3 regions of the Trinickia sp. genome follow, and region 2 is predicted to be linked to each of the others. Evidence: predicted binding sites of a transcription regulator. Region 2 holds the regulator's gene; each other region holds the start of a gene.
What was found. The regulator FNR, encoded in region 2, switches genes on or off when oxygen is low (the NO sensors DNR and NnrR bind a similar motif). The targets are predictions, from matches to a motif close to TTGATNNNNATCAA.
Positions count from the first base shown of each region.

Region 1: ACO1XS_RS21085 (PHA/PHB synthase family protein) is a predicted target of FNR. The motif match lies at 3,019-3,032, and genes of this name have one in related genera.
Region 3: cydD (thiol reductant ABC exporter subunit CydD) is a predicted target of FNR. The motif match lies at 2,487-2,500, and genes of this name have one in related genera.

Region 1 is NZ_JBMRBK010000075.1:131,970-139,160, forward strand. Features, by position in the region: gene ACO1XS_RS21075 (acetate/propionate family kinase) at 1-141, opposite strand, end outside; gene ACO1XS_RS21080 (bifunctional enoyl-CoA hydratase/phosphate acetyltransferase) at 138-1,151, opposite strand; gene ACO1XS_RS21085 (PHA/PHB synthase family protein) at 1,108-2,877, opposite strand; gene ACO1XS_RS21090 (DUF2964 family protein) at 3,125-3,337, shown strand; gene ACO1XS_RS21095 (DUF3564 family protein) at 3,397-3,768, opposite strand; gene ACO1XS_RS21100 (universal stress protein) at 3,795-4,634, opposite strand; gene ACO1XS_RS21105 (zinc-dependent alcohol dehydrogenase family protein) at 4,807-5,844, shown strand; gene ACO1XS_RS21110 (1-phosphofructokinase family hexose kinase) at 5,916-6,848, shown strand; gene ACO1XS_RS21115 (universal stress protein) at 6,911-7,191, shown strand, end outside.
Region 2 is NZ_JBMRBK010000079.1:172,096-179,286, forward strand. Features, by position in the region: gene ACO1XS_RS22795 (ABC transporter permease) at 1-6, shown strand, start outside; gene ACO1XS_RS22800 (UxaA family hydrolase) at 12-341, shown strand; gene ACO1XS_RS22805 (UxaA family hydrolase) at 371-1,699, shown strand; gene ACO1XS_RS22810 (SDR family oxidoreductase) at 1,696-2,472, shown strand; gene ACO1XS_RS22815 (ureidoglycolate lyase) at 2,507-3,355, shown strand; gene ACO1XS_RS22820 (DUF1488 family protein) at 3,505-3,783, shown strand; gene ACO1XS_RS22825 (zinc-dependent alcohol dehydrogenase family protein) at 3,805-4,794, shown strand; gene fnr (fumarate/nitrate reduction transcriptional regulator Fnr) at 4,823-5,602, opposite strand; gene ACO1XS_RS22835 (universal stress protein) at 5,893-6,369, shown strand; gene ACO1XS_RS22840 (universal stress protein) at 6,437-6,904, opposite strand; gene phaZ (polyhydroxyalkanoate depolymerase) at 6,941-7,191, opposite strand, start outside.
Region 3 is NZ_JBMRBK010000022.1:224,093-231,283, reverse strand. Features, by position in the region: gene cydC (thiol reductant ABC exporter subunit CydC) at 1-513, opposite strand, end outside; gene cydD (thiol reductant ABC exporter subunit CydD) at 510-2,294, opposite strand; gene ACO1XS_RS05635 (cytochrome ubiquinol oxidase subunit I) at 2,604-4,205, shown strand; gene cydB (cytochrome d ubiquinol oxidase subunit II) at 4,219-5,355, shown strand; gene ACO1XS_RS05625 (hypothetical protein) at 5,367-5,561, shown strand; gene gloA2 (SMU1112c/YaeR family gloxylase I-like metalloprotein) at 5,563-5,964, opposite strand; gene ACO1XS_RS05615 (hypothetical protein) at 6,236-6,967, shown strand; gene ACO1XS_RS05610 (fatty acid desaturase) at 6,964-7,191, shown strand, end outside.

The DNA of each region.
Region 1 (7,191 bases), on a different contig from region 2:
GATGTTCAGCGATAACGGTGCGCTCCGAAAATCGATGCTGCCGCTGCCAATGCGTATCGGCGAGGTGCCCGTTACGCGAAACAGCCCGCATTTGATCGTCGATGAGCCGGGGTTGAACGTGAGGAGAAGCGGTTCGCTCATGATGGAATGGCATCGTGGTGCGTGCGTTCGGCAACGAGCTTGGCGAGCGCGGCCGACGCCAGGCGCACGCGCAGCGAATCGGCGCGGCTCGTGAGGATGACCGGTAAGCGTGCGCCCAACACGAGACCCGCGCCGTCCGCGCCGGCAAACAGCATGAGTTGCTTGACGAGCATATTGCCGGCTTCGAGATCGGGCATGAGCAGGATGTCGGCTCGGCCCGCGACCGGCGAAACGATGCCTTTCGTCAGCGCGGCCGCGGGGCTGACCGCATTGTCGAATGCAAGCGGGCCATCGACCAGGCCGCCCGTGATTTGACCGCGTGTGGCCATGACCGTGAGCGCGGCCGCATCGAGCGTGGATTGCATCTTGGGATTCACGGTTTCCACCGCGGCCACAACCGCCACGCGCGGCTCGTCGATGCCCATCAGCCGTAGGAAGTCGATCGCGTTCTGGCAGATGTCGCGTTTTTGCATGAGGTCGGGCGCGATGTTGACGGCCGCGTCCGTGATGACGAGCGGTTTTTCATAAGCTGGAACATCCATGACATAGACGTGGCTGACGCGCCGCTCGGTTCGCAGGCCGGAGCCCGGTGCGACCACGGCCGAGAGCAGCTCGTCGGTGTGCAGGCTGCCCTTCATCAACGCCGCCACCGCTCCGGACGAGCCGAGCTCGACGGCTCGGGCGGCCGCGGCGTGGCTGTGCGCGACCGCTTCGATCGTGATGTGTGCGAGGCTGCACTGGGCAGCATCCGCCGCCGCCCGGATCTTCGCTTCCGGGCCGATCAGCACGGGGTCGAGCAGGTTTTCGTCGCGCGCCTCGACGGCCGCCCGAATAGCTTCGGGAGAGCAGGGGTGTACGATCGCGGTTCGCAGGGGCGGCCGGCTCTGAGCGCTGCGAATGAATGCTTCGTAGCGACCGTGACCTGTGAGCCGGCTGCCCGAAAGATCGTCGTTCACGTGGTCCCTTCTATCTTTGGAAAACGTAGGTGCCAGGGGCGTCGGCCGTGGCATGGTCTTCCACCCCCAGCGACCCGCACGCTGGGGGTGGGAGGCGTTTCGCGCTAGAGCGCATACCGAGCCATTCGCTCCATTCGGGCCACCATGAGCCCTCATGTCGGTCCGCGAGTGCCATCCATTCGTCCGGACCGACGCTGAGACCCGTGGCGGCGGTAGTTTCGATACGGTAGTGGCGGTGTGGATGGTTCGGCTCGCTGACGATGCCCGCGTTGTGGCCACCGCTCGTCAGCACGAACGTGATGTCGGCATCGCAGAGATGGTGGATTTTGTAGACGGACCGCCATGGCGCGATATGGTCACGTTCCGTGCCCACGACGAACATCGGCGTGCGGATGTTGCGCAGGGAAACGGGCCGATCGTCAACCTCGTATCTTGCACATGCAAGGTCGTTGCCGAGAAAGAGCTTGCGCAGATACTCCGAGTGCATGCGATAGGGCATGCGCGTGCGGTCCGCGTTCCACGCGTTCAAGTCGCTCATCGGCGCGCGTTCGCCGAGAAGGTAATCGTGGACGACACGCGACCAGACAAGATCGTTCGATTTCAGCAGCTGAAACGACCCCGCCATTTGCTCGCCGCCGAGATAGCCACGTTCCCACATAGCGCTCTCGAGAAAATAGATCTGGCTGTCGTCAATGAACAGCTGCAGTTCCCCGGGTTCGCTGAAGTCCGTTTGCGCGGCAAACAACGTGATCGAGGCCAGCGTCTCGTCGCGCCGGCGGGCCATCTCGGCAGCCGCGATCGCGAGAAGCGTGCCACCCAGGCAGTAGCCGGCCGCGTGGATCTTGCGCCCGGGCATGATTTGCAATATGGCATCGAGCGCAGCCATGATGCCAAGGTTACGGTAGTCGTCGAATCCAAGATCGCGATCGTCCTTGTCGACGTTGCGCCACGATATGCAGAAGACGGTGTACCCCTGGTCGACGAGATATCGCACCAGCGAGTTGTGCGGCGACAGATCGAGAATGTAGTACTTCATGATCCACGCGGGCACGAGCAGTATCGGCTCGGCACGAACTTCGGCGGTCGACGCACGGTATTGGATCAACTCGATCAGGTGGTTGCGAAAAACGACGCGCCCGGGCGTGACGGCGACATCGACGCCGGGTTTGAACCGCTGCGTTCCCTCGGGCGGTTGCCCGGCGGCGACGCGCGACGCGTCTTCGAGCGCGTTCAACGTACCTTGAACGAGATTGACGCCGAAGGTTTCGGCCGTGCGTTGGACGACCTCGGGATTCGTCGGCGGGAAGTTGCCCGGCGAAAAAACGTCGAGCCATTGCCGCGCGGCGAACGACACTACGTCTTGATGGTGGCGCGTCACGCCGGGCATCTCGTGCGTCGCTGCACACCACCATTGTTCGGTCAGTCGGAACGAATACTGCCAGGCGCGGAATGGGGGGATCTGCCAGACGGGGGCGCGAAACCGATCGTCGCTCGGCAGATCCGGCTCGCGTGGCGCGATACCGTATGCGCAGTCCAGTAGTTGGGCCGCCTGGCTCGCGGCGAGTGCAGCGAGTTCCATCCGCTTGCCGGGTGCCGCCAGCAAGTGAATGAACCAATCGGAGAAAGCGAGTGCGAGCGCTGCCGGCGATGGGCCGCCGGTGGCTTGCGCGATCCATGCTTCCTTCGCATGGTCGAGCGCGCGAAATGGGCTGTCGCTTAGAAGGCCGGGCGTGAGCGCGGCATCGTCGATCGGGTTTTTCTCCTTGCTGCGCGTATCCATCGAGCATCCTTCAGTTCGGCGTGAAATCCACTCTACACACGTGGGTGCCGGCAGGTATGACCTACGTCAACGCGCGCGACGCTTGGGGCTCGGGCATTCGTGTGAACGTACGCGATGGTTCGTTACTCACTTCGCGCACGATTGACGCATATCAACGAGGCGCACAGGCAACCGGCGAAGATGAAGGCTCTGGCGCCGGCACCGGGCCGTCGCACGAGCAATGCGTGCACAGTGGGGCAGTTCGATCATGCGAGCAAACTTTCGAATCGTATTGGCGACGCTGGCGGTATTCGTCGCGATTTGCGGCATCTTTGCCGCAATTCACGGACTGTTTTTTGATCGGGACAGTGCGGTCCGTTATGGTGCGGCGGCAGTCGTCATCGGCGTCGCGGCGTTCGTGCTCCTGCTCAACCCGCTCATGGGTCTCGACGAGGACTCGCACCCGGATCCTTGGAAATGAACGAAGTCTTCCGGAAGGCGTTGACCGTGGCCGGCGGTGCGAGTGTCGCGAATATCAGGTCAAGCGGCTTCGTCATCGGCAAAGACGCCGAATTCGGGTTCGCTCGTTTCGCAGTCGACGCACTGCACGTGCCAATCGCCCAGCATGCGTTTCGTCGAACCCCGATTGCACCACGAGGCGCGACCGACTTCGCCCTCGAACGGTCCGCCATCGGTTCCGAGCCCCAACCCTTCGAGCTTGCATAGCTGCTGCGTGCCGGACGGGTCCAATATCAATGTCCTGCCTGCTTCCGTGCGCACGGTTCCCCACGCGGGTAGCGCGAGGCCGGCGTGCGCTTCGCGCGACCATTTGAGCGAAGCGTCGTCCAGCCAGAGAATGGCGTACGCGCTAGGGTTGGTATTGAATGTATCGAGGTGTAGGGTGATTCTCATTGAAGTCTCCTGTCGACGGCTTCCTATCAGTGCGACATCAGCACCGGCAACGTCATCGATTTGAGAATCGACCGCGTCGCGCCACCGAGCACCCACTCGCGCCAGCGCGAATGGCCGTAGCAACCCATCACGAGCAGGTCTGCATCGAGGTCGGCGGCTCGGGAGAGGATCGCTTCGCCGGTCGGCACGTCTTTCATACCCTCGACGTCCTGCGTGGCGACGTTGGCGCCATAACGCGAGACGATCGCCGCGATATCGGACCCGGGAATGCGGCTCGATGGGGGCTCGCCCTTCAGCGCGTCGATGGTGAGCACGGTCACTTGCTTCGCGCGGCCCAGAAACGGCAACGCATCGTGTAGCGCGCGGGTGGCCTCGCGACTGCCGTCCCACGCAACAAGTACGCGCGAGCCGGTGCTTTTGAATTGGCGGGCATACGGCACGACCAACACGGGGCGTCCCGACGAGAGCACCAGATTTTCGACGAATTGGTCGGCGACGAACGACTCGGGGTCGCTGGGATCGTATTGACCGACGATGGCCAGATCGGCGAGACGAGCCGCCTGCGGCACGTACCGATTGGCGTATTCCGTCGAAGATTGCCATTCTCCCGCGACCCCGAGACGCAACATTTCGGCCCGGAACAGGCGTTCGAGAGCGCCTTTGCGCTCCTCGCGCCGATGGTCGAGCTCCCTGTAAAGGTCGGCGTTGCCTGCCATCACGTAGAAAGATCCGGGTTCCGGCCTGAAGACAGTGAAAAACCCCGTGAGATGAGCTTCGAACTGCTTGGAAAGCGATAGCGCGAGTTCCAGCCGGTTGTGCACAGCCTGGCTCGGATCGAGGTGCACGAGGATGCTTTTGTAACTCATTGCCATTGCTCCCAAGAATGGAATTCCGATACTGGATGGGTGCTTAACTGTTTCCAGTCTAGGAGCGCGGCGAGTTCTACTGATTGACGCAAATCAACCCGGGGTGTTTCGCCAAGGCTTAAGGTGTTTTGTATGCAGAACGAACCTTTGGCTCCTTGGAGGTAATCCAGTAATGAAAGCTCTCGTGTATCACGGTCCCGGCGCATGCTCGCTCGACGATCGCCCGACACCGGCTCTCGTCGATGCGACCGACGCGATCCTTCGGGTCACCCGCACAACCATTTGCGGAACCGATTTGCACATTCTCAAAGGGGACGTGCCGACATGCGAACCCGGCCGCATTCTCGGCCATGAAGGCGTCGGCATCGTTCAAGAGGTCGGCTCTGCCGTGACGGCGTTCAAGCCGGGCGACCATGTGCTGATTTCATGCATTTCGTCGTGCGGCAAATGCGAGTACTGCAGGCGCGGCATGTACTCGCACTGCACGACGGGAGGCTGGATCCTGGGCAACCGGATCGATGGCACTCAGGCCGAGTACGTGCGCATTCCACACGCCGATACCAGTCTCTATCACATCGCGGCGGGTGCCGACGAAGACGCGCTCGTGATGTTGTCGGACATTCTGCCGACAGGGTTCGAATGCGGCGTGCTCAACGGCAAAGTCGAGCCCGGTAGCACAGTGGCGATCGTAGGCGCAGGTCCGATCGGGCTCGCCGCGCTGTTGACCGCTCAGTTCTACTCGCCCGCACGAATCATGATGATCGACCGCGATGCGAATCGCCTCGAGATTTCTCGGCGGTTCGGCGCGACCGATTGTATCGACATCAGCGCGCTCGATCCCGCTGCGGCAGTGATGAAGCTGACCGAGGGAGTGGGCGCTGACTGTGTGATCGAGGCCGTCGGTGTGCCCGCGAGCTTCGAGCTGTGCGAAGCGATTGTCGCTCCGGGCGGAATCATTGCAAATATCGGCGTGCACGGCGTGAAAGCCGATCTGCATCTGGAGAAGCTATGGGATCGCAATATCGCGATCACGACACGCCTCGTCGATACGGTGAGTACGCCGATGCTGTTGAAGACCGTGCGGTCGGGCAAGCTCGATCCAAAGCAGCTCATCACGCATCGCTTCAAGCTCGGCGAGATCGACAAAGCTTACGAGACGTTTGGACATGCCGCCGACACGCATGCGCTGAAGGTGCTCATCGAAACATGATTGCCGGCGCACAAACGGGCCGCGCTCGGCGTCGTGACCGCACCGCGCGGCGCTAACCCAACGGAGGACAGATGCCGCGGATCGTGACTCTCACGCTGAATCCCGCGCTCGATGTTTCGACCGCCGTCGAGCAGGTGATCGATACGCGCAAGCTCCGATGCGACACGGCGCTCAGGCATCCTGGCGGCGGGGGTATCAACGTCGCGCGCGTTATCGAGCGGCTGGGCGGCGATTGCGTGGCTGTCTATCTTGCGGGCGGCCCGTTCGGCGAGGAACTGCGGCGCCTCGTCGAGGCGGAAAACGTGTGCGGGCAGTGCATCGAGATCGTCGGCGAGACACGTGAGAGCTTTTCCGTCTACGAGAAGTCGACCGGGCGCCAGTTTCGCTTCGTCCTTCCTGGACCGACTCTCGCCGAGGCGGAGTGGCGAGGCTGCATCGCGCGGCTGGACGCGTTCGACCCGCCGCCGAGCTATCTCGTCTTGAGCGGCAGCTTGCCTCCGGGAGTTCCCGATGACATCTATGCAAGGCTGGCTCGATCGGCGCGATCGAAGGGGACCCGGGTCGTGCTCGACACCTCCGGACCTGCTTTGCGATCGGCGCTCGATGCGGGCGTTTTCCTCGTCAAACCCAGTCTTGGCGAGCTTCGTGAACTTACCGGCCGGCCGCTCGCCGACGAGTCCGAATGGAAAGAGGCGGCGCTCGCGCTCGTGCATGCGGGACAGGCCCACACGGTCGTATTGACGCTGGGCGGGCTGGGCGCCTTGCTCGTCAGCGAGCGCGCCGTGCTGCGCGCGCCGGCTCTGAGCGTGCCTGTCGCCAGCGCGATCGGTGCTGGCGACAGCTTTCTGGGCGCACTCGTTTGGGCACTCGATCGCGACGCACCGCTCGAGGACGCGTTTCGCTATGGATTGGCGGCGGCGTGCGCCTCGCTACTGAACGCGGGCACCGAACTTTGCAAAAAAGAAGATATCGAGCGCTTATACCGCGACATCGTCATCGGGTGAGCCGCAAGGCCCTCCGGCGAAAGTGTCGATTGCCGCTGCCAGGCAGCGATGGGAGATGAATCGTGTACAGAAAGATACTGGTTGCCGTCGACGGCAGTGGGTCATCGAAACGCGCGCTGGACGAAGCGTTGCGGCTGGCCAAGCTGGCGCATGCCGAGGTGCGCGTCGTGCATATCGTCGACAAGTCGCCGCTCTTCATGTACGCCGGATACTACGATCCGGTCGCGCTGATGGAGGCATTGCGCGCCAACGGCGGCGCGGTGCTCGACGCCGCACGAGATGCGATGGCGGCGCAGCGTGTGGCGGGCGATGTCGAAGCCGTCGAAACCGAAAGTCTCGCGGA
Region 2 (7,191 bases):
GCATGACGACGATGACTTCTCCGACATTCGATCCCCGCCTGATTCTGCTCGCGCCGGAGGACAACTGCGTGATCGCCGCGACGACGCTCGAAGCCGGTACGGCGCTCGCCATCGACGGCGAAACCGTCGTCCTCGCGACGACGATCCCGCTCGCGCACAAGCTCGCGCGCCGTCCGCTCGCAGCTGGCGAGAAGGTCGTCCGCTACGGCGCGCCGATCGGCCATGTGACGGCGAGCGTCGCACGCGGCGAGCATCTGCACATGCACAATCTCGTGAGCGACTATCTGCCCACGTACACCCACGACGAAGGCCACAGTTTCGTCTCCCACGACAAGCGTTGAGCACCTGTCCCTTTTCGACGGATACTTCGATGAACGAGCTCTCTTCCGAACCGGCCCCGCTTCGCGGTTACTTGCGCAGTGACGGCCGCAAGGGCATTCGCAACGTGATCGCAGTCGCGTATCTCGTCGAATGCGCCCATCACGTGGCGCGCGAAATCGTCACGCGCTTCGGGCCGCGCTACGACGAGTCCGACGCCGACGCCGTGGCGGGCGACTTCGACGTCGCCAACGCCCACGACGAACAACCCGATGTCCATCTGATCGGCTTTCCCGGCTGCTATCCGAACGCCTACGCGGAGAAAATGCTCGCGCGTATCGCCACACATCCGAACGTCGGCGCGGTGTTGTTCGTCTCGCTCGGCTGCGAAAGCATGAACAAGCACTATCTGGCCGATCTCGTGCGCGATAGCGGACGGCCGGTCGAGGTGTTGACGATCCAGGAAACGGGCGGCACGCGCAGCACGGTGATGCGCGGCGTCGACTGGGTGAAGCGCACGCGGCAGGCTTTGCGCGCGCAGGGCACCGTGCCGATGCAGCTTTCCGAGCTCATCGTCGGCACGGTCTGCGGCGGTTCGGATGGCACGAGCGGCATGACGGCCAACCCGGCCGTGGGGCGCGCGTTCGATGCGCTCATCGAACGCGGCGCGACCTGCGTCTTCGAAGAGACGGGCGAACTCGTCGGGTGCGAATACCATATGAAGTCGCGCGCAGCGCGGCCCGAACTCGGCGACGCGATCGTCGAATGCGTGGCGAAAGCGGCGCGCTATTACACGATCATGGGACACGGCAGCTTCGCGGTCGGCAATGCCGACGGCGGGCTCACGACGCAGGAGGAGAAGTCGCTCGGCGCCTATGCGAAAAGCGGTGCATCGCCGATCGTCGGCATCGTCAAGCCGGGCGACGTGCCGCCGACGGGCGGGCTTTACCTGCTCGATGTCGTGCCCGACGGCGAGCCGCGCTTCGGTTTTCCGAACATCAGCGACAATGCCGAAATCGGCGAGCTGATCGCCTGCGGCTGCCACCTGATCTTGTTCACGACGGGCCGCGGTTCGGTCGTCGGCTCGGCGGTGTCGCCGGTCATCAAGGTTTGCGCCAATCCAGACACCTACCGCAAACTATCGGGCGACATGGACGCTGATGCGGGGCGCATCCTCGAGGGACGCGGCACGCTCGACGAGCTCGGGCGCGAAGTATTCGATTTGACCGTCGATGTCGCCAACGGCACGCGGTCGAAGTCGGAGATGCTCGGCCACCAGGAATTCATTCTGACCTACAAGGCATTCGAGCCGGTTGGGCCGGCCTGTTTGCCGATCATGCCCGCGGCGCGAGCTGGCGGACATCAAACGGAGCGTTTATGAATCCCACGGCAACATCACCGGAGCATCCGCTCGCGGGCAGGCTCGCCGGCAAAGTCGCGGTCGTGACCGCGGCCGCGCAGGGCATTGGCCGCGCCTGCGCGGAGCGATTCGCGCGTGAGGGCGCGCGCGTCGTCGCGACCGATATCCGGCTCGATCTATTCGGCGACGTACCGTTCGAGGCGCGCCCGCTCGACGTGCGCGATACGGCTGCGATCGCGGAGCTCGCGAGCGAACTCGGCAGCATCGATATCCTGCTCAATTGCGCCGGTTTCGTGCATGCGGGCAGCGTGCTCGAATGCGAAGAGCACGACTGGGATTTCTCGTTCGATCTGAACGTGAAGTCGATGTACCGGACGATCCGCGCGTTTTTACCGGGGATGCTCGAGCGCGGCGGCGGCTCGATCGTCAATATGGCGTCGGCGGCCTCGAGCGTCAAAGGCGTGCCGAACCGCTTCGTCTACGGCGCGTCGAAAGCCGCGGTGATCGGGCTCACGAAGTCGGTCGCCGCGGACTTCGTGACTCGCGGCGTGCGATGCAACGCGATCTGCCCGGGAACCGTGGCTTCGCCCTCGTTGACGGCGCGCATTGCCGAGCAGGCGGGCACGCAAGGCAAGTCGGTCGCCGAAGTCGAGGCGGCATTCGTCGCGCGTCAGCCCATGGGCCGCATCGGCAAACCCGAAGAGATCGCCGCGCTCGCCGCCTATCTCGCATCGGACGAAGCGGGGTTCACGACAGGGCAGGTGCATCTCATCGACGGCGGCTGGTCCAATTGATCCTTCCCACTTTCTCTTATCGCAATCCACTGATATGAAACTGCTTCGTTATGGGCCGAAAGGTCAGGAAAAGCCGGGCCTCGTCGATGCCGAGGGCAACATTCGAGACTTGTCGACCCACGTCGACGACATCGCCGGCGATGCGCTTTCCGATGCGAGCCTTGCGCGGCTGCGGGCGATCGATCCGGCGACACTGCCGGTCGTGCGGGGCGAACCGCGGATCGGTGCCTGCGTCGGCCGGGTCGGGAAGATGGTATGTATCGGTTTGAACTATGCGGATCACGCGGCGGAATCGAACATGCCGATTCCGAGCGAACCTGTGGTCTTCAATAAATGGACGAGCGCGATCGTCGGCCCGAACGACGATATCGAGATCCCGCGTGGATCGAAAAAGACCGACTGGGAGGTGGAACTCGGTGTCGTCATCGGGCGGCCATGCAAGTATGTCGACGAAGCGAACGCCCTCGATTACGTGGCCGGTTTTTGCGTCATCAACGATGTGTCCGAGCGCGAGTGGCAAATCGAGCGCGGCGGGCAGTGGGACAAGGGCAAGGGCTTCGACACGTTCGGCCCCCTGGGCCCGTGGCTGGTCACGCGCGACGAAATCGCCGATCCGCAGCAGCTTCATCTTTGGCTCGAAGTCGACGGGCACCGCTATCAGAACGGCAATACGCGCACGATGATCTTTACGGTCGCGAAGCTCGTCTCGTATCTTTCGCAGTGCATGAGCCTGCAGCCTGGCGATGTAATTTCGACCGGCACGCCGCCGGGCGTCGGTCTGGGCATCAAGCCGGAGCCCGTTTACTTGAAAGCGGGCCAGACGATCCGCCTCGGCATCGAGGGGCTCGGCGAGCAGCGGCAACGCACGGTCGCCGCGGAGTGATCCGAGCCCCGCAAGCGTTGATCCAAGTCAAGCAGGACGACGCTTGCCATCGACTATCCTGATGGCAAGGGCGCGTGGCACGTCCGCGCCTTTTGTCGTAAGGTTGCCGGATGGATTCGCCGCGGCACGGTTGCCGCAAAGGGGGCGCTATGCATATCTCTTTTCCGATCGAGGCTCCGGAGTACTGCGGCCGCGACCTGGTGCTCGCGTTCCCGGCGCTCGTCGATGGCGAGCGCGTCCAATGCGCAATTACCGCGGAGGCGCTCGAAGACCACTTTGGCGCCCAGTCGCTCCGGGAAGAGGATGTCCTTGCGGCGTTCGAAAAGCATCGGCATGCCATCGAACGAGCCGCTCGCGAATTGTTGCAAGAACTCGGCAAGAAGCCGGTGCTGCTGCATAGCGGGTTTTTCCGTTTTCACGACGCTTGACTCGCACCGGGAGACAACGACGTGCGCGCGATGGTATTCGACGGCCGGTCCCCGCACTTGAGCGAGCGCGAGTTGCCGGATCCGACGCCCGGCCCCGGGCAATTGTTGATCCGCATTCGCGCATGCGGGGTGTGCCGCACCGACTTGCATGTGGTCGACGGGGAATTGGCCCATCCCAAGACGCCCGTCGTACCGGGGCACGAAATCGTCGGTGTCGTCGCGGGCCTGGGTGAGGGCGTCACCGAATTCCGGCTGGGCGAGCGCGTCGGGGTGCCCTGGCTCGGCCATACGTGCGGGCAATGCCGCTACTGCCGCGGCGGCCGAGAAAATCTGTGCGATCGGCCGGCGTTCACGGGCTACACGCTCGATGGTGGGTATGCCGAGTGGGTTGCCGCGGATAGCCGCTATTGTCTGCCCATACCGGCTCGTTACTCCGACGCGGAAGCCGCGCCGCTATTGTGCGCGGGCCTCATCGGATATCGCACGCTCGCGATGGCCGGCGACGCCCGGCGCATCGGCATCTACGGTTTCGGAGCGGCCGCACACATCGTGGCGCAAGTGGCCAGCCATCAGCAGCGGATCGTCTATGCGTTCACGCGGCCCGGCGACGCGGCCGCGCAGCAGCTCGCTCGCCGACTCGGCGCACATTGGGCCGGCGGCAGCGATGCCGCACCGCCCGAACCGCTCGACGCGGCACTTATTTTTGCACCGGTCGGTGCGCTCGTGCCCGCCGCACTGGCCGCCGTCGTCAAAGGCGGCATCGTGGTCTGCGGCGGCATCCACATGAGCGCGATTCCGTCCTTTCCGTACGACCTGCTCTGGGGCGAACGGCGCCTTGTATCGGTCGCAAATCTGACGCGCGAAGATGGACACGCGTTCATGCGGATCGCGGGCCAGGTGCCGCTGCGCATCGAGACGACGCTCTATCCGTTGCGCGAGGCCAACCGGGCGCTGTCCGACTTGCGCGAGGGCCGCCTCACCGGCGCCGCGGTGTTGACGACCGGCGATTGACGCAACCCCAGGGCGTATATCGGCGGGCTCAAACCGCTTCGAGCGCGGTCAGATCGACGATGCGGATTTTTTTGCCGTGAGTTTCGAGCAGCCCGTCGCGCTGGAATTTGGAGAACATACGGCTGACTGTCTCGAGCTTCATGCCGAGGTAATTGCCCATTTCCTCGCGCGTCATGCGCAAGTTGAATTCGGCGGCCGAGTAGCCGCGCGCCTTCATGCGGCTCGATAGATTGAGCAGGAACGTGGCGACGCGCTGCTCGGCGCTCATCGTGCCGAGCAGCATCATCAGCGACGATTCGCGCACGATTTCGCTGCTCATCGTGCGCAGCATTTGCCGCTGCAACTGCTTCGATTCCGTGCACATCGACTCGAGTAGCGAATAAGGCATGATGCATACGCTGCTGTCTTCGAGGGCTATCGCATCGCTGCTGTGTCGTTCGGCACAGACACCGTCGAGCCCGAGCACTTCGCCCGCAAGGTGAAAACCCGTGACCTGCTCTCGGCCATCGCGGTGCATGACGACGGTCTTGAACGAACCGGCCCGCACGGCATAAATGCTCTCGAACGGATCGTGGGTACGGTACAGCGCTTCGCCGCGCTTGATGGTCCGCGTCGTGTTGACGATCGCATCGAAGCGCGCGATTTCCTGAGCGGTCAACCCATCCGGGACGCAGGCCGAGCGCAGCGAGCAGGACGCGCAGCCCTCCTTGGCAGGCGACGGTAGCTTTCGACTGTGGGCACCCCCGGACGTCTCCTGCGGGGCCGGGGATGGGCCTTCTTGTCGGGGGAAATCCAGTTCGAGCAACATGGTGGCCTCCGCCAGTGACGCGCGCGCGGCAGCACGCACGTGATCCTTCATGGCAGTGAGTATGGCCAGCGCCCCGCGAAAAAAATATCAGCGCGATACGAAACTGGGGTAGGTATCGACGGCGCTTTGTAAGCATTTTCCTACGGTCGCGCCAGGAATCGGCTCATTCGTCAGGCCTGCCGACGCCCCCCGATCGCTCGTTGATCGGCATCAAGGCGCGCAGGCCTGGCGGGTCGCACACTTATTGCATCAATGATCGATGCAGTGGGCCTGTGCCCCGGAGAACCATCATGTACACACGTATTCTGGCTGCCATCGACGGCAGCCGCGCAGCGCGTCTTGCGCTCGACGAGGCCGTAAAGATTGCCAGCGCTTCGGGCGCGTCGATCGTCGCGGTCTGCGTCGTGGAGCACGCACCGCAACTGGTGGACGTTGGTGCGGTCTATCAGGGCGGTGAGGGCGCGAGCCCCGAGGCGATCGAGGCGGCGACCGCGGCGCTCGAGGAAGCCGAAGAAGTCTTCAAGGCGGGAGGGGTCGAGGGCACGCCGCGTGTCGTCGACGCGTACGGCGAAAGCGTGGCCTCGGTCATTGCTCGCGTCGCCGCGGAATGTGAGGCGGAACTCATCGTCATTGGAACGCATGGTCGCCATGGCGTGCGCCGCGTGTTGCTGGGCAGCGTTGCCGAATCGTTGCTGCGCTCGGTGGAACTGCCGGTATTGCTCGTGCGCCACGATGAAGTGGCCCGCGGCGCAACGGGCAAACTCTGACGGGAGTCCGCGGCTCGTCGGTGCCTCGGCGTGCCGGATCGATGCCGCCGTGCCGTCGGGCCGGCACTCAACTTTCACCGGCCGCCGCATCGCTGGCCGGAACGAGGAGAACCGGACAGCACGAAATGCGCAGGAAGCGTTCCGCTACGCTGCCGAGCATGAGGCGTTGGAACCCGCGCCGCCCATGTGTACCCATGACAATCAGATCGGCCGGCCACTCCTCGGCGACACGCAAGATCGTATGCGCAATATCGTCGCGAAGCGGGTTGGTCTCGACCACGCGCGGCGTGCCGGTAACGTCGGCCGCTTTCATTTTCTCGATCGCTTCGTCGACCACGCGCGCTCCCTGCTCGAAAAGCGCATCGCGCACCAGGTTCGGATCGTAGCCAGGCGCCTCCGAGCCGATGACCGGCACGTCCACGACAAAAAGTGCAAGCAATTCGGCGCCCGAACCGCTGGCGAACCGGAGCGCGGCCTCGAGCGCGCGCGTGGACGTGGCACTACCGTCGATAGGGGCGAGGATGTGTCGGTACATTTGGGCCTTCCGCGAAGTCGATCCGTTTTTCGGACATCATCGGCGCACGCTCATCGTTGCAGCCTGATCTGAATCAAGTGCGCGCGATCTGGCCGTCGGGGGTGGCCGGACCCGGGAGCCACGCCGACGCGCGGAGGACGCCGAACGCCAGAAACGGGCCAGCTCGGGGTGGATCGCTTCGCGCCAGCGGGCTCCGGTAAAAAGATCGTAGTGATCGCAATCGGCGATCGTCAGGCGCATTCTCGAGCGCTGCGGCACGGACGCTAGAACGGTATGGGCGGCATGCG
Region 3 (7,191 bases), on a different contig from region 2:
CAGGATCGCTGCACCAACGGCGCCTACGATAATCGGCAGCAGAACCCGCAGATAAACGTGATCGAGACTATCGATATCGGACTGAATGCGGCTCAGGAGATCGGCGCTGCGCAGATCGGCCAGGCGAGCCGGCGCTAGAGGCTCGATACGAGAGTAGAACCAGACGCGCAGTTGGGCCAGCAACTGCAAAGTGGCATCGTGGGTGACGAGCCGTTCGATGTAACGCCCAAGCGTACGAACGATCGCGCAGGCGCGGATCGCCGCCGCCGGGGTGAAGTAGTCGAAAGCCGTCCGCGCGATACCCGCGAGCGCCATCGAGGCGATGAACCAGCCCGAAAGCGCCATGAGAGTGACATTGGCAAGCAGTGTCGCGAGCGAGACGGCTGCACCGAGCGCCATCCGCTTCCAGTACGGACGAAAGAGCAGAACGAGGCGGATGAAATCGGCGCGAGCCTCGTGCGCAAGACGCACGCGGGAATGCTTCGGCCGGTCCGATCGCAGCGAGGCGCTCACGATACAACTCCGGAAACCGCATCTGCATGCGCATCGTGCGTGTCGTAGGCTCGCATCAGACGGCGATAAAGGCCGTCGCGGGACATCAATTCCCGATGCGATCCGCTCTCGAGGGCGCGTCCGCGATCGATGACGACGATATGCGTCGCCAGTTGCGCAGTGGCCGGCCGGTGAGCTGCAAGCAGCACCGTCCGTCCACGCGCGAGCCGACCGATCGCGGCATGAATGCGTTGCTGCGTACGCGCATCGAGATGGGCGGTCGGCTCGTCGAGCAGTACCACGGGCGCATCCTTGAGAAAGGCACGGGCGAGCGCAAGACGTTGAATCTGACCGCCGGACAAGCCCACGCCACGCTCGCCGACAGGCGTGTCGTATCCGGCGGGCAACGCCTCGATGAATTCGTGCGCATCCGCAAGCTCGGCGGCCTCGCGCACGCGCGCGAGCGAGGCGCCGGGCGAAGCGAGCCGCAGATTGTCGAGCACCGTACCCGCGAAGAGGTGCGCGCGCTGCGGCACCCATGCCACGTTCGCGAGCCAGCTGCCTTCGTCTATGGCCGACAGGTCCATGTCGCCGATCCAAATCGAACCGCTTCGGGGCAACGCGAAGCCGAGCAGCAAATTGAGGGCGGTGCTCTTACCCGCTCCGCTCGGGCCAACCAGGGCCGTGATTTCGCCGGGCTCGGCAACGAAGCTGAGCGCATCGACCGCGGTGCGGCCTTCGGCATGCGCGAACGACACGCGCTCGAAACGAATGCGGTGAGGCTGCGCAGGCTGCAGCGTCGCCCGCGCAGCGCAACGCTCCGGTAACGGTGCACTCAGGATGTCGACGATACGCTCCGCGGCCGCAATGGCCTCCATGCGGGCGTGATAGTGCGTGCCGAGCGTACGCAACGGCAGATAGAACTCAGGGGCAAGCAGCAACACGAAGAACACCGGCTGGAAATGCACCTTCGCATAGAGCAGATTGAAGCCGATCAGCACGGCGACGATCGCAATGCTGACCGTCGACAGAAATTCGAGCGCCACCGAGGACAAAAACGCGATCCGCAAGACCTGCATCGTACTGTGCCGATACGACTCGGACACGCGGGCGACGATTTCCGCTTCGCGCCGACTGGCGTTGAAACGCTTGAGCGTCGCGAGGCCCGCGAGGGTGTCGAGCAGGCGTGCGCTCAAGCGCGCGAGCCGGCGCCACTGGCGCTGGTTCGCGGCCACCGCATCCTTGCCGAGCAGCGTCATGAAAAGCGGGATGAGCGGCGCAGTCAATACGAGCACGAGACCCGATACCCAGTCGAGCGGAAATATCACGACGACGAGCGCGAGCGGCAAGAGTGCGCTCAACGCGCGCTGCGGAAGCCAGCGTGCATAGTAGCCCTCGAGCGCCTCCACTCCCGTGACGAGATGGCTCGATAACGCACCGCTCGACTCGTTCGCGAGCCATGCGGGACCGAGCGCCTGGATCTTGCGAACGAGCTCCGCGCGCAACGCGGCGCGCACGGTCGCCGCGCCGGCGAACGCATATCGCTGCGCCGCCTGCACGGCGACGAAGCGCAAACCGATCGCCGGCAGCATGGCCGCCAGTGCCGGCCACACTGTCGCGAGCGCCGCGCCGCGGAGGATGACCGCGTTGACGATCCACGCCAACAACGCCGCCTGTGCGATCACGGCGACTCCTGCCGTCAGTCCCATTGCGACGGCCATCCTGAGGGGCGCACGTATACCGTCCGCGCGCCGCGCAAGCCATGCATCCAGGGTCTTTTTCAACTGAGAATCGGGGCTCATGCTCTTGAAGCTCGAACATATAAAAACATCGCGGCACGATGTCGCACCCATTGCGAAGAACGATGCAACCGTACCCGCACGCACCATAACAGAACCACGCTCGCGCGAAACGATGCCCGGCGCGCGGAGGCGCGCCGAGCCCCGTGTTTGCGTGGATCTTGCGACGGTATGCCGCAAGAAATCCAGCGGCGCTTAATTAAAATCAATAACAGTCGAACGTGTTGCGTTCGCGCGTTCGTGCCGGGTCTTTGCCGACACACGGTTCGCACCATTCGCACGATTCGGCAACGCCTATTACCGGAGCTTCACATGATCAGCAATACCGTGGTCGAGCTTTCGCGGCTTCAGTTCGCCGCGACTGCGCTCTATCACTTTCTGTTCGTCCCGCTCACATTGGGGCTGTCGTTTCTTCTGGCGGTCATGGAGACCGTCTATGTCATCACCGGAAAGCCGATCTACCGCGATATCACCCAGTTCTGGGGCAAGCTCTTTCTGATCAATTTCGCGCTCGGCGTGGCGACCGGTCTCACGATGGAGTTCGAGTTCGGCACCAACTGGTCGTTCTACTCGGGCTTCGTTGGCGATATCTTCGGTGCGCCGCTCGCCATCGAAGGCCTGATGGCATTCTTCATGGAATCGACGTTCGTCGGCCTCATGGCCTTTGGCTGGGAGCGGCTTTCGAAAGGCAAGCATCTCGCCGTCACCTATCTCGTCGCACTCGGCTCGAATCTCTCGGCGCTCTGGATTCTCGTGGCCAACGGTTTCATGCAGAACCCGCAAGGGGCCGCCTTCAATCCCGTGACGATGCGCATGGAACTGCAAAGCTTCAGTGCGTTGATTTTCAGCGAAGATGCGCAAACCAAGTTCGTGCATACGAGCATTGCCGGCTACGTGACCGCCGCCATCTTCGTGACGGGCATCAGCGCCTACTACATGCTGCGCGGCCGGCATATGGAGCTCGCCAAGCGCTCGTTTCGGATGGCCAGTCTGTTCGGTGTGCTCTCGGTAGCCGGCGTCATTACGCTCGGCGATGCGCTAGGCTTCGTGGGCGGCCATGCCCAACCATCGAAGCTGGCGGCAATGGAAGCGCTCTGGCAAACCGAGCCCGCACCGGCGCCTTTCAACGTCGCGGCATGGCCGCTGAACAGCGAGCGCCGCAACGCCTGGAGTCTGCAGATCCCGTATGTGCTCACGCCACTTCTCACGCACACGTTCGATACGACGGTGCCGGGCGTGGACCGCATCGAAGCCGATGCGGTGAAACGGATCAGAAACGGCATTCCCGCTGTCGCCGCATTGAAGGTGTTGAGCGCCGATCCGACCAACGCCGCTGCGCTCGCGCAGTTCGAGGCACACAAGGCCGATCTCGGCTATGGGTTTCTCGTGAAGCGCTATGCGGCTGGCCAGGACGTCGAGCGAGCGACCGAAGCCGATATCGCGAAGGCCTCGAAAGACACGGTACCGAACGTATTCCTGATGTTCTGGATGTTTCGCATCATGGTGGCCTGCGGCATTTCGATGCTGGCCTACTTCGTGATCGCCGTCATCTTGTCATTGCGCGGGGACGTCCATCGCCGGCGCCGGTTTCTCACGCTCGCACCATGGATGATCCCGGTTCCGTTCATCGCGTGCGAAACCGGCTGGATCACCGCCGAGGTCGGACGCCAGCCATGGTCGGTCTATGGTGTGTTACCCACCTGGATGTCGGCGTCCAGCCACAGCGTCGGATACATGATCTTTTCGCTCGCCGGCTTCTTGCTGCTCTATTCGGTATTCATCGTCATCGAGGCGTTCCTGATGGTGAGAGCGATCCGCCAAGGTCCCGACGCGCCACATGGCAGCGATACGGCACCCGCCATCACGGAGCCGGCGGCGGTTCGAACCGGCGCAACCGCTGCGCCGGCACGATAAAAAGGACTGCGAGATGGAACTCTATCTAGTCTTCAAGGTGCTCTGGTGGTTGGTGCTCGGCGTGCTGCTGATGGGGCTCGGCATCATGGTGGGCATGGACATGGGCGTCGGCGCGCTGCTGCGCTATGTCGGGCGCACCGACACCGAACGGCGCATCGCGCTCAATATCGTTGCGCCACACTGGGACGGCAACCAGGTCTGGTTCGTTCTCGGCGGCGGGGCGGTTTTCGCCGCATTCCCGCTGCTCTATGCGACTGCGTTCTCGGGCCTTTACATCGTCATGCTGTTGCTGCTCTGGACGATGATCCTGCGGCCGCTCGGCTTCGAGTACCGCAGCAAACTGCCGACGGCTGCCTGGCGCAACGTGTGGGACTGGGCGCTCGTCGTGAGCGGCACGGTGCCGATGATCGTCTACGGCGCGGGTGTCGGCAATATGCTGCGGGGCGTGCCCTTTCATTTCGACTGGGATCTCACGTCGCACTACACCGGCAGCTTCGTCTCGCTGCTGAATCCGTTCGCGGTGATGTGCGGCATTCTTTCGCTCTCGCTTGCCGTCTATATGGGCGGCGTGATGCTCACAGGACGCTCGGAGCCCGGGCCCCTGCAAGCGCGTGCGCGCCGCGCCGCCACGGTCGGCATTGCGATCGCATTCACGCTGTTCACGATCGGCGGATGGTGGATGATCCATCTGAACGGCTATCGGCTCGTACAGGCACCGGCGCCCGGCTTGGCGCAAACCCCGCTGCAACAAACCGCGGTGCTCGTCAGCGCGGGCTGGTTCGATAACTACCGCGCCGTTCCCGCGCTTTGGTTCGTACCGGCACTCGCGTACTTCGGCATGACGCTGGGCTTTTTTGCGCTGCGCGCGCGCCGCGCGACACTCGCCTGGTGGTGCGGCGCGCTCGCATGGATCGGCGTCATCGGCACGGTCGGCGTCAGCATGTTTCCGTTCCTCTTGCCGTCATCGAGCCACCCGTCGCAGAGCCTCACGGTCTGGAACTCGGTGTCGAGCCGCCATACGCTGATCTGGATGGCGGGCTGGGCCGCTATTTTCGTCCCGGCCATTGTCGCCTATACCAGTTGGGCGTTTTACATCATGCGCGGCAAGGTGAAGGCAGAACATGTCGAAGCCGATCCGCACGCTTATTAATGGGGTAAATCATGAAGACGTTTTTGCAATTCGCCGTGATGCTGGCCGCCGTCGTCGCGGCGATCGTGATCGGTGTCATCGTGGGCAATTATGGCGCGTGGTACTTCTCGTGGATCGTCGGCACGATCATGATCGTGCTCTTCTCCGCCGCGGGCGGTGTATTGCTCGATACTCAGGAGCACGAACGATCGGCAGCCCGACGCTGATCTATGCTTCGTAAAGTTCGAGCGGCAAGCCGTCCGGATCGCTGAAGAACACGAAGCGCTTGCCGGTCAGCTCGTCGAGCCTGACCGGCTCCACCGCTACACCCGCCGCGGTGAGCGACGAGACGCACGCATCGAGATCGTCTGTCGCAAAAGCGAGATGGCGCAATCCCCGGGCCTCGGGATACGACGGCCTCGGCGGAGCCTCTGGAAACGAAAACAACTCGATCTGGCCATACTCGCCGACTTCGAGATCGAGTTTCCACGAACGGCGTTCCCCCCGCCATGTTTCGCGAATGACGCGCAACCCCAACGTCTGCGTGTAAAAACGCTTCGACCGCTCATAGTCCGAGCAAATAATCGCAACGTGGTGAATGCGGGAAAGGGGCAGCGCAGCGGGCGTCATCGCATCTCCTATGGCACCGATGTTTATACACCGTCCGCGCGATACGCTCAATGCGCACGATCGACCGACCCCGTAGCTCAGCGAATAAAAACTTATTAAAAAAGGATCGCGAGCGCATCGGAGCATCCCGCGGTCATGGCGCGAGGACATCGTCCGCCAAAGCATCGGTCGTTCCCTGTCACGACCATGACATAGACATTCTGCGAAATAGCGCTAATTCGATTTGCATGAATCGTACAAACTTTTCGAATAGCCGCTACAAAGAAACTTTATGGATCAGACATTTCGTTTTCTCTCGCAGATTGCAATTCGCCCTTTAGCCGATGAGCGCGTGCACGCGCGCTTTTTGACCGACCGCGACTTACCCGCGCTGCTCGAGTTGGAGCAGGAAAAGTGGACCGATGTGCAGGCTGCGTCGCGCGCCCAACTCCAGGCGCGAATCGACGCGCATCCCGATCTGGCCGTCGGCGCCTTTTGCTCGCGATCCGGCCGACTGCTCGCCTCGCTGTTCATGCGGCCCGTCGCCGACGACTTCCACCGCTGTGTCACGAGCTGGGAAGACTGCACATTACTGCCCTCCCCTGCCACAGGGACGACGCTATTCGGCATCAGCCTCACGAGCCGCGATCAAGCCGGTGTCACTGCATTACTGAAATTTTTTTGGCCCTACGCACTCAAGCGCGGCTGGCGGTACATCTATCTCGGCTCTCCGGTGCCCGGTCTGCGCGACTGGATGGCGGCTCATCCCGAAGGGCACGTCGAAGACTACGTCCATGCCCGGCGCCGCGGCCTGCCCCTCGATCCGCAGTTGCGCTACTACGCCTCGCGCGGCTTCGACAGGATCGTCTCGATCAAGCGGGACTATTTCCCGCATGAGCGATCGCTCGATTACGGGGTGCTCCTGCGAGGAACGGTTCCTTTGTCGATACTGCGTCCGGTTTGGTCTGCGCTTGCGCTGCCTACGATACAACGCATCGCCCACCCGCTCGCCGCATTGCTATGACTCGATCCGCCACGCACTCCACGACCGGACGCGTTCGGCCGCGCACGTACAGCGATTGGCCCAGCGCATTGTTTTTGTCGTCCGTCCTCGTCAATACGATTCTGATTTCGATCTGCACCAACCCGTGGTTCCTCGCTCCGCTGATGCTGCTCCAAGGGCTCCTGCTGACCGGGTGTCAAGAAGCCAAGCATCTGTGCGCGCACGGGACGTTCATCGGTAATCGC